One region of the Providencia sp. R33 genome, then DNA from elsewhere that is predicted to be linked to it. Evidence: predicted binding sites of a transcription regulator. Region 1 holds the regulator's gene; each other region holds the start of a gene.
What was found. The regulator LexA, encoded in region 1, represses DNA repair genes until DNA is damaged. The targets are predictions, from matches to a motif close to TNCTGTATGTACATACAGNA.

Region 2: a site for LexA is predicted at 2,261-2,280, ahead of uvrA (excinuclease ABC subunit UvrA). Genes of this name have one in related genera too.
Region 3: a site for LexA is predicted at 2,675-2,694, ahead of uvrB (excinuclease ABC subunit UvrB). Genes of this name have one in related genera too.
Region 4: a site for LexA is predicted at 2,794-2,813, ahead of J6836_RS07520 (DinI-like family protein). Genes of this name have one in related genera too.

What each region holds. Positions count from the first base shown of each region.
Region 1 covers NZ_CP072453.1:4,184,633-4,188,578, forward strand. The annotation lists gene plsB (glycerol-3-phosphate 1-O-acyltransferase PlsB) at 1-2,137, opposite strand, end outside; gene J6836_RS19580 (diacylglycerol kinase) at 2,264-2,638, shown strand; gene lexA (transcriptional repressor LexA) at 2,775-3,392, shown strand; gene zur (zinc uptake transcriptional repressor Zur) at 3,588-3,946, opposite strand, start outside.
Region 2 covers NZ_CP072453.1:4,295,455-4,299,400, forward strand. The annotation lists gene uvrA (excinuclease ABC subunit UvrA) at 1-2,199, opposite strand, end outside; gene J6836_RS19985 (single-stranded DNA-binding protein) at 2,642-3,160, shown strand; gene J6836_RS19990 (helix-turn-helix domain-containing protein) at 3,419-3,826, opposite strand.
Region 3 covers NZ_CP072453.1:2,509,435-2,513,380, forward strand. The annotation lists gene J6836_RS11810 (gluconeogenesis factor YvcK family protein) at 1-280, shown strand, start outside; gene uvrB (excinuclease ABC subunit UvrB) at 622-2,640, opposite strand; gene bioD (dethiobiotin synthase) at 3,271-3,945, opposite strand; gene bioC (malonyl-ACP O-methyltransferase BioC) at 3,938-3,946, opposite strand, start outside.
Region 4 covers NZ_CP072453.1:1,614,764-1,618,709, forward strand. The annotation lists gene J6836_RS07510 (GNAT family N-acetyltransferase) at 1-302, opposite strand, end outside; gene J6836_RS07515 (ABC-F family ATP-binding cassette domain-containing protein) at 716-2,458, shown strand; gene J6836_RS07520 (DinI-like family protein) at 2,865-3,143, shown strand; gene J6836_RS07525 (helix-turn-helix domain-containing protein) at 3,302-3,514, shown strand; gene J6836_RS07530 (helix-turn-helix domain-containing protein) at 3,548-3,817, opposite strand.

The DNA of each region.
Region 1 (3,946 bases):
AGCGTTGTAGTGTTTCACGGACACCAGCAGCTAAAAGTTGTAATGGACGAATACGGCGCGGGTTCAGCACCACTATTTCGTCGTCTCTTAAGCAGATAAGTTTTTGATTATTCAGCTCATCAATTAGAGTATCGACCGTATTACGCAGCTGTTCGTCGTTATAACGCATAAACAGTTCCGCTTTTAAGAACGGATAGATTTGGCTGACTTGATGGTGAATTTCTTGGCGGCTGATACGCTCATGGTGCAACACAATACTGGTGATCAATGACGGCAATACCAGTAAGTGATGGATATTATTACGGTAGTAGGTCATTAAAACGGCATTTTCGCGAGGAAGAATAATAATATCCCCCATGCTGTCTTTTTCTACTTCGAATTTATCCATTTGCAACGCATGTTCGAGCAGTTGCTCCGCGGTTTTATTTGGCGTTGTTGCATCTGCGGTGTATGGCACATTACGCAATAATTGCAGATAGCATTCCACTTGCTCAATGAGCTGTTCACGGGTCAATGAACGCTGACGTGAGGCCAGTAAAGCTGTTGCGCATAAATTGATAGCATTAGCCGCAGCAGCATTATTGATATTCACCATGATGTTATCTGCTAACGAGCTGACTGTCGGGTTTAACCAAGACGGACGCTGTGGCTCAATGGGGTCAATCGAATCACGCCAATCAGGTACACGCTGATTAAGATATTGAGAAAGGGAAATTGGCTGACCAAAGTTCACATACCCTTGGCCTAAGTTACGCAGTTTGCGCAAGCCACGGATCATTGAAAACAAGCCTTCTTTCTCTTTTTCTGCGCCGCGCAGCTCTTTTGCGTAGGTACCCACTTCCATCACGTGCTCGTAACCAATATAAATAGGCACAATCGTGATAGGGCGTGAGTCACCGCGCAACATGGCTTGTAGTGTCATCGACAACGTTCCGGTTTTTGGCTGCAATAAACGGCCTGTACGGGAACGTCCACCTTCAACGAAATACTCAATAGAGTAACCGCGAGCAAACAGCTCACTTAAATATTCGCGAAAAACTGTCGAATAAAGTTTGTTTCCTTTAAAGGTACGGCGGATAAAGAATGCACCAAGACGGCGGAAAATCGGGCCAGCGGGCCAGAAGTTCAAGTTGATCCCAGCAGCGATGTGTGGTGGGACAAGGCCTTGATGGTAAAGGACATAGGAAAGCAGTAAGTAGTCCATGTGGCTTCGGTGGGAAGGCACGTACACAATTTCATGGCCATCTTGTGCTAATTGGCGAACACGCTCAGCATGTTGCACGTTAATGCCTTGATAGAGGCGGTTCCATGTCCAGCTCAGCACACGGTCAGTTAACCGCACAGCTTCATAGGAGAAATTAGCGGCAATTTCTTCCATCATATTAACTGCATTTTGCTGCGCTTTTTTCAATGGAATTTTTTTACTGCGCGCTTCGTCTTCGACGGCTTTTTCAATCGCTTTTGAGGTCAAAAGTTTATTGAATAGTTCATAGCGTGCTGGCAGTTTCGGGCCGACCGCCGCAAGGCGTTGGCGCGAATAGTGAATACGGGCGACACGTGCTAATTTATTGGCAATAATCGTATCTGTGCCGTGGTCCTGTGCCATTTTCCCAATCGAAACCGGCGGGGATAGGCGAACAAAGCTATCTCGGCCTAACCAAAGGATTGCAAAGAATTTCTGTACACCGTTTAATAGCTTCAGTGGCGGTGCCGGAGTGTGGCCTTCACGACCAGGAGAGCGCCCAAACATCACAGAAGCGGGTAGCATTTGAATATCGAGATTTGGATTATTTTTGTGCAAATCTAAATATGCATGGAATGTTTTGACGGAATCTTTACGTGGATCCGGTGAATAATAGCGAAATACGCGTGGGCCATCATCGATAAACACATAGGCAGGAAGCTTGGTGCCATTGATGTCGTTATCAACCAAAGGGTCAGGCAGACCGATAGCCAAGCATTGATGCCGTAGCGTTAGGAGGTCGGACTTAGAATGATAAGGCAATACATACAGCGTTGGCCTGTTGGTATCAAGCTGCAACTCTGTGATTGGGTCCGATGGAATTAGTTTACTTTTTACCAATAATTTAAGTGGTAAATTCAACATGTTGTAATATATTTTACGCCACAGTGACATAAATGATTATAGCCTCTTGTTAACAATGCTGCGCAATCATACCAGAAATCCACTGGCAGATCTGTTACTGACAATTCACTTTGACCGTAAAAATCGATTATTGTTTGTATTTTTTAAGGAATAAATATGGCAAGTCAAACTAAGGGCTTTACCCGTGTGATTAAAGCAGCGGGATACTCCCTTAAAGGGCTAAAAGCAGCGTGGGTAAATGAAGCGGCATTTCGTCAGGAATCTGTGGCTGCGGTGATTGCGATTATTATCGCCTTTTGCTTAGATATCAGCTATGTGGATAGAATATTGTTAGTCAGCTCCATCGTGCTGGTGGCTATCGTAGAGTTACTCAATAGTGCCATTGAAGCCGTTGTTGACCGTATTGGCAGTGAATATCATGAACTTTCAGGGCGTGCTAAAGATATTGGCTCTGCGGCGGTGTTTGTTAGTATTGGTTTAGCACTGTTTATTTGGGCGTTGGTATTATGGCAGCGGTATTTTGCAGGGTAGCCACGAAAAGCCATTGAAATTTGCGAAAAGAAAGTAAATCGATAACAAATACTAAATTCAGTGATTTAACTGTTTCAAATCTTCATTTACCTGTATATACTCACAGTCTGACTGTATAAACAAACAGGGGAACGGGATGAAAGCACTGACGGCTCGACAACAGCAGGTTTACGATCTGGTGCGTGACCACATTTCGCAAACAGGTATGCCTCCTACACGTGCTGAAATTGCAGCAAGCCTTGGTTTTCGTTCGCCTAATGCGGCAGAAGAACATTTAAAAGCCTTGGCACGAAAAGGTGTAATTGAAATTGTTTCTGGGGCATCACGGGGTATCCGTCTTCTTCTTGAAGAAGAGCCTGACGATCAAGGGTTGCCGTTGATCGGGCGTGTTGCCGCTGGCGAACCTTTATTAGCGCAAGAACATATCGAAAGTCACTACCAAGTTGATCCAGAACTCTTCAAACCTCATGCGGATTTCCTATTACGTGTGAATGGTATGTCGATGAAAGATATAGGTATTATGGATGGTGACTTATTAGCAGTTCATAAAACACAAAATGCGCACAACGGGCAAGTTATTGTGGCGCGTATTGACGATGAAGTGACTGTTAAACGTTTTAAACAGCAAGGTAATCGTGTTGAATTAATTGCTGAAAACCCAGATTTTGCACCGATTGTGGTCGATTTACGCGAACAAAGCTTCACTATTGAAGGCTTGGCTGTTGGCGTGATCCGAAATAGCGATTGGTATTAATTCTTAGATTATCAGGTAGGTAGCAGCGTGCTGCTTGTTTGATTTTTCCATGATTGCTGGCAGATTTCACATTATATATAGAGATCTGCCTGCTTTACTTGGTTCTTGTTTTTTACATCCTTTCTTGATATTACTTCTCTTATTCTTTTTTTACATAAGCCATAAACAACAGCATAAATTCCACAGCCACATTCGTTACTTTTTCTTTGTGACGACAGGTTGGTCATGGTCATGGCTACAGTGAGTGTGATCTTGGCAGCTAGCGACTTCATCACAGTTTTTACATAAGCCGTGATTTTCAACCACAGTATGCCTTAAACGAAACTGGTTTGTTTCTGCCAAACTGATAATCGCGGCTTCTATTGTTGCGCAATCACTTTCTGTCACACTGCCACAATGGTCGCAGATTAACATCACTGAAATATGGCTGGGGTTATCAAAGTGGTGGCAAACGACGTAACTGTTGGTTGACTCGATTTTGTGAATAAAGCCTTGCTCCATTAAAAACTCAAGCCCACGGTAAACGGTAGGGGGCTTCGCTTGCGGTTCAACTT
Region 2 (3,946 bases), 110 kb from region 1:
GAAGCTAAAACGACCCGGGTTATAACCACGAGTACGGGACTCTGGTACCCCTGCAAATAATTCACGAACTGGCGTAAACACACCGGTATAAGTCGCAGGGTTAGAACGCGGTGTTCGCCCGATTGGGCTTTGGTCTATATCGATGACTTTATCGAAATGTTCCAAGCCTTCAACATCCAAATAAGGCGCAGGGGTAATGGTGGTTGCCCCATTGAGTTGGCGCTGGGCAATTGGGAATAATGTGTCGTTAATCAGTGTCGATTTCCCTGAGCCAGATACGCCCGTAATACAAGTAAATAACCCGACTGGCACTTTTAAAGTCACATTTTTCAGGTTGTTACCTTTTGCGCCAAACACCGTGAGCATTTTGTCCTTATTGACAGGAACACGCTGTTTCGGAATTTCAATTCGACGTTCACCACTTAAGAACTTACCTGTTAAGGAATCTGGGTTAGCCACGATATCTTCTAATGTACCTTGAGCGACAATTTGGCCACCATGTACACCAGCACCTGGGCCGATATCAATCACATGATCAGCAGCGCGAATGGCGTCTTCATCGTGCTCTACGACGATCACTGTATTACCTAAATCACGTAGGTGGATCAAGGTTTCTAATAGTCGATCATTATCCCGTTGATGCAGACCAATAGAAGGCTCATCAAGCACATACATTACACCCACTAAGCCTGCACCAATTTGGCTAGCAAGGCGAATACGCTGGGCTTCACCACCTGACAAGGTATCGGCAGAGCGTGACAAACTTAAGTAGTTTAAGCCAACGTTAACTAAGAATTTAAGGCGGTCACCAATTTCTTTCAGCACTTTTTCAGCAATTTGCGCGCGTTGCCCACTGAGTTTTAAATTTTGGAAAAACTCCATGGCATGGCCGATGCTGTAATCCGCGATTTCAGGTAACGTGGTGTTTTCAACAAATACAAAACGCGCTTCTTTACGTAAACGCGTTCCATTACAGGAAACACAAGGGCGGTTACTGATGTATTTCGCCAGTTCTTCACGAACGGCAGTGGATTCCGTTTCTTTATAACGGCGCTCCATATTATTGAGTACACCTTCGAATGGATGGCGGCGAACGGTAATATCCCCGCGATCATTACGATATTTAAACTCAATGGTTTCTTTGCCTGAACCGTACAAAATAATTTTTTGCACCGCAGGGCTGAGTGAATCATAAGGGGCTTCGACATCAAACTTATAGTGCTCAGCCAATGACATCAGCATCTGGAAATAATAAAAATTACGGCGATCCCAACCACGAATAGCACCACCAGCTAAAGAGATTTCGGTGTTTTGCAGTACGCGCTCAGGGTCAAAAAATTGTTGGACCCCTAAGCCATCACAGCTTGGGCAAGCCCCTGCCGGGTTATTAAAGGAAAACAGGCGTGGTTCTAATTCCACCATGCTATAGCCACAAACGGAGCACGCGAAATTAGCGGAGAAGACCAGCTCTTCTGCTTGCGGGTCGTCCATATCGGCAACAACGGCGGTGCCGCCGGAGAGCTCTAGCGCGGTTTCAAATGACTCAGCTAAACGCTGAGCAATGTCATCGCGGATTTTAAAACGATCAACCACGACTTCAATGGTGTGCTTTTTCTGTAATTCGAGTTTAGGGGGATCAGAAAGATCGCAAACTTCCCCATCAATTCGCGCACGGATATAGCCTTGGCTCGCTAAGTTATCGAGTAATTTAACGTGCTCTCCTTTACGTTCTTTGACGACAGGGGCAAGCAACATCATTCGGCGATCGGTTGGCTGCGCTAAAACATTATCAACCATTTGGCTAACGGTTTGTGCCGCTAATGGAATATCGTGATCAGGGCAACGAGGCTCACCAACCCGCGCAAACAATAACCGCAGGTAGTCATGAATTTCAGTGATGGTTCCCACGGTAGAACGCGGGTTATGTGAAGTGGATTTTTGTTCAATCGAAATCGCAGGAGATAGCCCTTCAATATGGTCTACGTCAGGCTTTTCCATTAAAGACAGAAACTGCCGAGCGTAGGCTGATAGAGACTCAACATACCGGCGCTGACCCTCTGCATATAGGGTGTCAAAGGCTAAAGACGATTTTCCTGAGCCAGATAAACCCGTGATAACAATCAGTTTGTCACGAGGAATAATGAGGTTGATGTTCTTCAGATTATGCGTGCGTGCGCCGCGGACTTCGATATTATCCATTTACCACTTCCCGGATGATTTGATATTGAACAATCGCAAGCGATCATTATCACATAATTTTCCCTGAATGGATATACAGTAGTCGTTATATTTTCCTACTCGTCATATTTCAACCCACAGCGGTGTTGGCTGCGCTCAGCTACGCAGGTCTATGCTCCCTGCGATATCTTTGCTTGCCGCCTAGCTGTGAATTGAACTATTTAGAGTAGGACGTTTTAATGATGAAATTGGAAAACAAAAGCCAGAATTTATCGAAAAGATAGATGCGGTATGTATTATTTTGTGTCTATACTGGCAAAAGCACTATGAAATTTAACTAAAAGCTGGAAAGCGTTCCGCAAGTTTAATAGCGCAATTTCAATTGTTGGTGCAAATCGGCTCGGTCGTTGGTAAACTTCACGGCTAATCCAGAGATTAAAATTCAATGCATCAGGAGTAATAAATGGCCAGCAGAGGCGTAAATAAAGTAATTCTTATCGGTAACCTAGGGCAAGATCCTGAAATCCGTTATATGCCTAACGGCGGAGCGGTGGCAAACCTGACTCTGGCAACTTCTGAAAGCTGGCGCGACAAGCAAACTAACGAGATGCGCGAAAAAACAGAATGGCATCGCGTGGTAATTTTCGGCAAATTAGCTGAAGTTGCAGGTGAATACCTGAAAAAAGGATCACAAGTCTATATCGAAGGTTCTTTGCAAACACGTAAATGGCAAGACCAAAGTGGTCAAGATCGCTACACAACCGAAGTGGTTGTGAACATTGGCGGTTCAATGCAAATGTTAGGTGGTCGCGGCGGTGATGCACCATCACAAAGTCAGGGTGGTCAAGGTGGTTGGGGTCAACCTCAGCAACCACAGGCGGCACAACAATTCAGTGGCGGCGGCGCACCAGCACGCTCACAAGCACCAGCTCCACAAACTAATGAACCGCCAATGGATTTCGATGACGATATTCCATTCTAATTCGTTACTGTAATAAATTAATAATATTAAAGGCTTCCTAGAGAGGCCTTTATTTTATCTGAAAATTATATTTAAAATATTAACTGATAATAAAGTTTTTTATTAAGATAATAAAATAAAAAAAATTTAAAACCTTAAGGGATTATTAAATTTGTTTTTTATAAATAATAAAAAAGCCCCAGCAATTAACTTACGTGGGGCTTTGTATTGAAGGTGGAATAAAAAGGTTAAATACAAAATGTGTTTTCATATTGCGTATCAGGCTACTTTGGGTTCCAGTAGTAAAGGGTCATTTTGACTTTCACCGGAAATTCGGTAGATTGACGGCGATGTGCCTAAATAAGCACGGAATCGCTTTGCAAAGGATTGTTGGGAGTCAAATTGGTATTTTAATGCAATATCAATTACTTGTAGTTCTGTGGTGCAGAGGTCTTTTGCTGCTTCACAAATCCGTCTTCGGCGAATATATTCACCTAAGGGCATACCAACAACCTTACGAAATACTCTTTGTAAATGCCATTTTGTATATCCAGATTTTAGTGCTATGTCATCCAGTAATAGGCGACTAGTTAAGTTCATTTCAATCCAAACGATTATTTCATTAACAACTGTAGATTGAAATTCTGTGTATTTCCCATTATAGGGAACAGGGATTTCTTTATACATAATGTTTTTCCTACGAGTTACTTTTTAATCATATCCCTCATTAAGTAAACCGCCAATAAATAAATACTAAACAAGTGCAAATACAGGCTGTTAATTTGTTAAATGGCATTAATAGCGAAT
Region 3 (3,946 bases), 1.7 Mb from region 1:
GCGCGAATGTAAAGCACCGATGATTTATATCGGCAATTTAGGTAAGGAAGTCGGCTCCTCCGCCGCTAATTTAACTTTGCCCGAAAAATTGCAGATGATGGAAAACTATATTGGCTGCAAAAAAATTGATGCGTTGATCCTTGGCCCACGCACAAAAATCAGTGATATCAGCAGTGACCGTAAGATTATCCAGCGTGTCCTCGAAGCGGATGATATCCCTTACCGCCACGATAGAAAGCTGCTCCTACAAGCCATCGAAGAAACCGTCCCGCTATTGTAACCCCCTAGTTTATCCACCTTTGGCTCCCAGAGGTGGAATACTACTCAAACCCATTTTTGTTCTCTATTTCTCTATTTCAAAGACATTTTCTATACCAACCCCATTGATTTTCAAAATAATTTACGTTGTGGGTAGGCGGCAAGTGAAAGCGTCTTGGGGAGCATACATAAGTATGTGACCCGAGTGATTGAGCACAGCCAACACCCCCACAACGTGAAGTATGAAGAAAATTCGCGTTGTGGGTAGGCGGCAAGCGGAAGCATCTCGGGGAGCATACACAAGTATGTGACCCGAGTGATTGAGAGCAGCCAACACCCCCACAACGCGAAATATGACGAGAATTAGGAATTGGCGATAAACTGAGACCGTATCTCTTGCAACTCATCACGCACCCGCGCTGCCGCTTCAAACTCCAAGTCTTGTGCGTGCTTATACATTTGCGCTTCAAGTTGTGAAATGCGTTGCTCCAGCTCTTTTGTTGACATACCTTGGATATCAATTGATAACGCATTTTTAGCGTTATCTTTTGAGCGCCCTTTGCCTTTTCCACCCACTTTATGGCCGATTTGCAGGATATCGCCAATTTTCTTGTTTAAGCCTTGCGGCACGATGCCATGTTCTTCATTGAATGCCATTTGTTTTGCACGACGGCGTTCGGTTTCTGCTATGGCTTTTTCCATCGAATTAGTGATTCGGTCGCCGTAGAGGATCGCTTTACCGTTTAAGTTACGTGCTGCACGGCCTATTGTCTGGATCAAAGAGCGTTCTGAGCGCAGGAAGCCTTCTTTGTCAGCATCTAAAATTGCCACTAACGAGACTTCTGGCATATCGAGACCTTCCCTTAATAAGTTGATCCCAACCAGCACATCAAATTCACCGAGTCGCAAATCACGGATGATTTCCACTCGTTCAACCGTATCAATATCAGAGTGAAGATAGCGAACACGCTCCCCATGCTCTTCCAGATATTCCGTTAAATCTTCCGCCATTCGTTTGGTCAATGTTGTAACCAACACTCGCTCATTTTTCTGTACACGGATACGGATTTCAGACAGCAGATCATCCACTTGCGTGGTGACAGGGCGAACTTCAATAATCGGGTCAAGTAAACCTGTCGGCCTAACCACTTGCTCGATGACTTCATTGCCCGATTTTTCCAGCTCATATTTGCCCGGTGTTGCAGAGACATAGATAGATTGCGGTGCTAGAGCTTCGAATTCTTCAAAACGCATTGGCCGGTTATCCAATGCCGAAGGCAAACGGAAACCGTATTCCACTAAAGTTTCTTTACGGGAGCGGTCACCTTTGTACATAGCCCCAATTTGTGGAATCGTCACGTGAGATTCATCCACCACCAGTAGGCCATCCGCTGGTAAATAATCAAACAGTGTCGGAGGTGGCTCGCCTGGTGCACGGCCGGATAAATAACGTGAATAGTTTTCAATCCCTGAGCAATAACCCAGTTCATTCATCATTTCTAAATCAAACTGAGTGCGCTGGGTAATACGCTGTTCTTCGACTAATTTATGGTTTTCCAACAACACTTTTCGCCTATCCACCAGCTCTTCTTTGATATGCTCCATCGCTTCCAAAATACGCTCTCTTGGGGTGACATAGTGCGTTTTTGGGTAAACCGTAAAGCGAGGTACACGGTGTTGGATTTGCCCCGTCAGTGGGTCAAAAAGAGATAGTCGCTCTACTTCATCATCAAATAGCTCGACACGCAGCGCGTATTCATCAGATTCTGCTGGGAAAATGTCTATCACTTCCCCCCGAACTCGGAAAGTACCGCGAGTAAAAGCTTGGTCGTTACGGCTGTATTGCAGGTCAGCTAAACGCCTTAAAATAGAGCGTTGGTCAATGATCATGCCGTCCGTAAGGTGCAGCATCATTTTTAAGTAGCTATCTGGGTCACCTAACCCATATATTGCGGAGACAGAAGCCACCACAATGACATCACGACGTTCAAGTAAGGCCTTTGTGGCAGATAAGCGCATCTGCTCAATGTGTTCGTTTACAGAAGCATCTTTTTCGATAAATGTATCAGAGCTAGGTACATACGCTTCAGGCTGGTAATAATCGTAGTAAGAAACGAAATACTCCACTGCGTTATCAGGGAAGAACGCTTTCATTTCACTGTAAAGCTGAGCCGCCAAGGTCTTATTATGCGCCATTAACATGGTTGGGCGATTTTCTTTTGCGATAACATTGGCTATCGTAAATGTTTTCCCTGACCCCGTAACCCCTAATAAGGTTTGATGTGCTAAGCCATCTTGCAGCCCTTCGCGTAATTTACGAATTGCTTCAGGTTGGTCCCCCGCAGGCTGAAAATCAGAATACAGCTTAAAATCCTTACTCATATTACCGCCTCATAACGTGTCTCTTTTCCTATAATACTGGATAAAAAAACAGCTTCAAGCCCTGAATTTAATATTTTGTCTATTAGACGTCCCAATGAGTTTATAAAAATGTTATCCCCAAAATAAAGCTTGACCTTTAAGAAACTTTATATTTTATGCTATTGGTTTTGAACGCCCTATCGCAAATGCAAATTGAAGTCTTGATTTTATTTAACCATTTGTATTTAAATGAAATTATTTTTAAGTCCAGAATCACATCAAATAAAGGCAAAGCCGCTTGTCGCCTAGCATAGAAGTTGTTTTATAACGTTAATGCACAAGGTTATCCACAGAAATGGTGGATAACTCTTGAAGCCCTTAGGGCTCATGCTTTCTCGACATTGGTAAAATTTGATAACCTGAACTAAATGACAAAATGGTGGCAGTTATATGAAAAAATTTTTACGTAGTATCCGTTAGAAAAAAGGAATTTTATGTCTTTTCGTTAGATCCTCAGACTATTTCTACGGTAAAACTTGACAATAAATAGGTTAAGAACGTTAAACAAGATCAACTGAACATTTAACAATTGATCTTTTTTTACGAAGGAAAAATGGGCTTTAACGATAATGCTAAGCCCTTTATTTATTTTTACAATAATGAAAGATCCAAATATTGCCCTAATGTAGATTCATTAAGTTGTGGTTGATAAGGTAAGATCCCTAAGCAAGGCGGATTAATCATACGTTTGAGTGTTGCAAGATATTCAGCTTGATAAGCACCAGCAGGTTCCACTTCATTGGCAATCCAGCCGGCAACCAATAACCCAGCAGAATGAATCGCCTCGAGCGTTAATAACGCATGATTAATACAACCTAGCTTCACACCCACCACTAAAATAACCGGAAGTTGCTGTTCAATCACCCAATCTGCGTAGGTTTTTTCAGTAGATAGTGGGGTATACCAGCCACCAGCACCTTCAACTAGCACCCAATCACCTTGTCTCTGAATATCTAATAATCCTTGATTAATGACAGAAAAATCAATAGGTAATCCCATTTTTTCACTTATAATATGCGGTGAGGTCGGTGCTTCAAACACGATGGGGTTTATCATTGAATAAGGTAATTTCACGCGGCTATTGGCTTGCAATAATAAAGCGTCGCTATTACGTAGTCCTTCTGGGGTCTGTTCGCTGCCAGAAGCGACAGGCTTATAACCTATTGCATTAAACCCTTGCGCATTAGCGGCTTGTAATAAAGCGCAACTCGCCACGGTTTTACCGACTTCCGTGTCCGTTCCTGTTACAAAATACGTTTTAGTCACA
Region 4 (3,946 bases), 2.2 Mb from region 1:
AGTTTTTTCCCTGCACCTGCACCGCGAAAATCGGGAGATACATATAAATCTTCTAAATAAATACCGTTATTCCCTAACCAAGTTGAATAGCTAGTAAAGAAAACCGCATACCCTGCGGGTTTATCATCCACATAACAAATAAGGGCTTCTGTTTTAGAATCTGCACCAAAGAGTGAATTTTCGATATCAGCAACACTGGCCTTAACTTCATGGCGGGCTTTTTCATACTCTGCTAATTCAATGATCATCTCTAAAATCAATTTAGCGTCTTTCACTGTTGCTGGCTTTATTTCTACGTTCATTTGCGACTCTCTTGTTATTTGAGCGGCAATTTTATGCCTTACGCCTCGAACGCCCAACAGTTAGCAATTTAATTCATATAACCCCACGTGATATAAGCGAGGTTTATACCTGTTTTCTTACTTATAACGATAAGAATTATGAAAGAACGCATTTCTGGGTTTTGATCTCCCCACTCAGTTTGTTATGATGCGCGCATTGTTCAACCTAACGAAAAATAAGGAGGCTAATTTATGCTGTTGTGTGATCTTATCGAATACTCACACTTCTTTGGTAATCGCCAGAGCTCAGGCTTTCACAGTTTTATACTGCGATAACCCTGCCTGAGCGAAGCCGCAAAGAGATCTTCCCTCAGCTTACTGGGTTGTCGTTATGACTATCCAAGGCATTGGCGTGCCTAAAATTTGAGTAAGCTATGAGCACATTATTATCTGTAAAATCATTAAATTACGACATTTCTACCAACACACTGTTAAATGATGTTTCATTCACCTTGCAGCAAGGCGACCGCATCGGGTTAATTGGGCACAATGGCAGTGGCAAAAGTACCCTATTAAAACTACTTACCCACCAGTTATCCCCCAACAGTGGTAGCATTATCTACGCAAACCACTGTGTCACGGCGTATATCGAACAACATTTACCCGATGATGTTGCCCATATGACACTCATCGATGCGCTTGTTCAAAAAATTCCAGAACAAGACAAAATCGCTGAACGTTGGCGGGCTGAAGTATTACTGTCTGAATTAGGTTTTACTACCCAACAATGGGAACAAAAAGCTAATGAAATTAGTGGAGGGCAACATACGCGCCTTTTGCTAGGCCGCGCATTGATTGAACAGCCTGATTTATTATTGCTAGATGAACCGAGTAACCACTTAGACTTACCTACCCTGATTTGGTTAGGGAATTTCCTTCAGTCTTGGAAAGGAAGCTTTGTACTGGTTTCTCACGACCAAGCTTTACTTGATAAGGTCACTAACTGTACGTGGGTTTTACGTGATAAATCATTACATTTCTATCGGTTACCATGCAGTGAGGCACGCCTTGCCCTGGCCGAAAAAGACATTACCGATGAAAGACGTAATCAAGCGGAACAAAAAGAGATTGACCGTATCGCCTCCAGTGCCAAACGTTTGGCAATTTGGGGCCATGTATATGATAACGAAGGGCTATCTCGCAAAGCGAAACAAATGGAGAAACACATTGATAGGCTTAAAGAGACTCAAACAGAGCTCACTGAAGGTTATCAATGGAAGTTGGCATTAAATGGTAAATCGATTCCTGCCGACCGTGTTTTAGAGCTCGAAGGCACTGAGGTTTCAACGCCGACGGGTGAAAATTTGTTTAAAACTGCGTTTCATCAGGTAAAAAGCGGTGACCGTATCGCGATTATGGGGGCAAATGGTTGTGGTAAATCGACACTGTTGCGCCTACTTTGGCAGCATTATCAACAAGATTTACGCTATACCAAACACCTGAAGTTTCATCCAACTATTCGCGCTGGATATTATGACCAGCAATTAGAACAATTGAATGATGACGATAGCCTATTGGACGCACTACGTCCTTTTGCCTCTATTACGGATGAACAGCGCAAAATGGCGCTTATTGGTGCTGGATTTGCCTATTCGCGCCACCAACAAACCGTGGCAACACTCAGTGGCGGTGAGCGTGCAAGGCTGCTTTTTATTGGTTTAAGTTTGGCCCAGTATGAACTTATTTTATTGGATGAGCCAACCAACCACCTTGACCTTGAAGGAAAAGAGGATCTGAGTGAAGAAATTAGCCAATTTTCAGGGGCATTACTGGTCGTCAGCCACGACAGATGGCTGATTGAAAATAGTTGCCAACGTTTTTGGTTTATTGATGAACATCAGTTAGTGGAATACCTGAATATTGAAGATATTTATCATAAAATCGAGCAACAAGCGCAATTGTTACCGCATAATCATCCTGACGATGTTGAATACAGTAATGCAGTAAATGTTCACCCAAAGGTTATTTCTCATGAGGATGAATTGTTAGAGAACTTATTGGTTTTAGAGGAAAAATTACACGCTGATAAGCAACGTAAATTAAGTCACCAAAAGCCACAACTCCAGCAACAATGGATTGATGAAATAGCGCAGATACAGGCCCAATTAGGATTATAAATTTAACCCCTGATTACTCTTGTAGTCAGGGGTTTTTAATCAAGCAGAGGATATGCAAAGTTTACAAAATAATTATATTTTTAGTTAAAACCATGCAATTCATTTCAGACAGCAAAAATAGATTTATTTTTAATATGACCTATCTTCACACCATTAAAATACATGTAACAGTTTAATATTAAAGAAAAACATAGCCAAAACACACCAGAATTAATGCTTCTAAACGATTCATTTAACCTCATGATAGATCGAAACTATTTAAATAGTTTTGGGGAACTACTTTTAAACATTCATAGAGTCAGATTAATCAAACTTCTTGATTCACACCCTAACTTTACTGTATATAATTACAGTTATGTTTCACTGTATAAAAACCCTGTCAATTTAATCTGCGAAGGAGTGTTTTATGGTTACCATCAAGATCCGCTTTAATAGCAATAAAAAAGGTAAATTACCTACAGGTACTTTTGAAGCATTAAGAAATGAAATAACCAAAAGATTAAGTGCCAAATACCCCGATCTAAATATCGATATAAACTGGAGCACTCAAGATAATGTCTCTATTGATGGTCTTGGGAAGAATGAGAAGAAAACTTATATTGAAGAAACACTGGAAGAGATATTTATCGATGGTGATTGGCTTCCTGAAACCCAAGAAGCCGAAGTGGAATATTTTGATAAGTGATCTAGGTGCGCCAACTACTCGAGCTCGCGCATTAGTTTTTATTACTGCTCTGTCTATAAACTACTTGCTTAGTCTTGTTTCGTTTGAAGCCTGTATGATTTTTTGTAAAATACCCTCTCACCCTAACTAACTTTGCAACTGGACTGATTGAGAGGAATATGAGAAATAAATCTGTTGGTAACCTTATAAAAAATAAACGGTTAGCTAAAAATATTTCAACTAAAGAGATGGCGAAACACTTAATTGCCTCTGAAGCAAAGTATCTACGGTATGAAAGTGGTGAGGTATCCGTATACCTCAATGACTTACTCATAATAGCTGATGTTCTTGATGTGAGCCCTCAAGAAATAATAAATGCATATAGTAAATGAAGCCACAATAATGTGGCTTTAATTTGATAACAACTATATATTCATATTGCTATCTGTTGATTCTTGAATAAATTCTTCATCTAACTGTTCAAAAAATTCTCTAACATCAACGTTTAATACTTTTAACGCTAATATCAGTGTATCTATATCAATTTTATTTATCCCTCTCTCATAGCGGTACAATTGTTGCTCGCTCTTGCAATCTATGAGCTGAGCAAATTGAAAAAGCTTATAACCAGATCCTAGTCTTAACTCTTTAATTTTTTTCCCAATTAATACCGTATATGTATTTTTAGCAATCATTCATGCGGCTCCATTCAAATAATGCTCTTGCTGTAAGCAAGATCGGTTTAATGCTCCCTTTAATAAGTATATTAAAAGGGGTATTTTTATTCACCGCACAATGATACGTTTCAATATTTACTTTAAGGA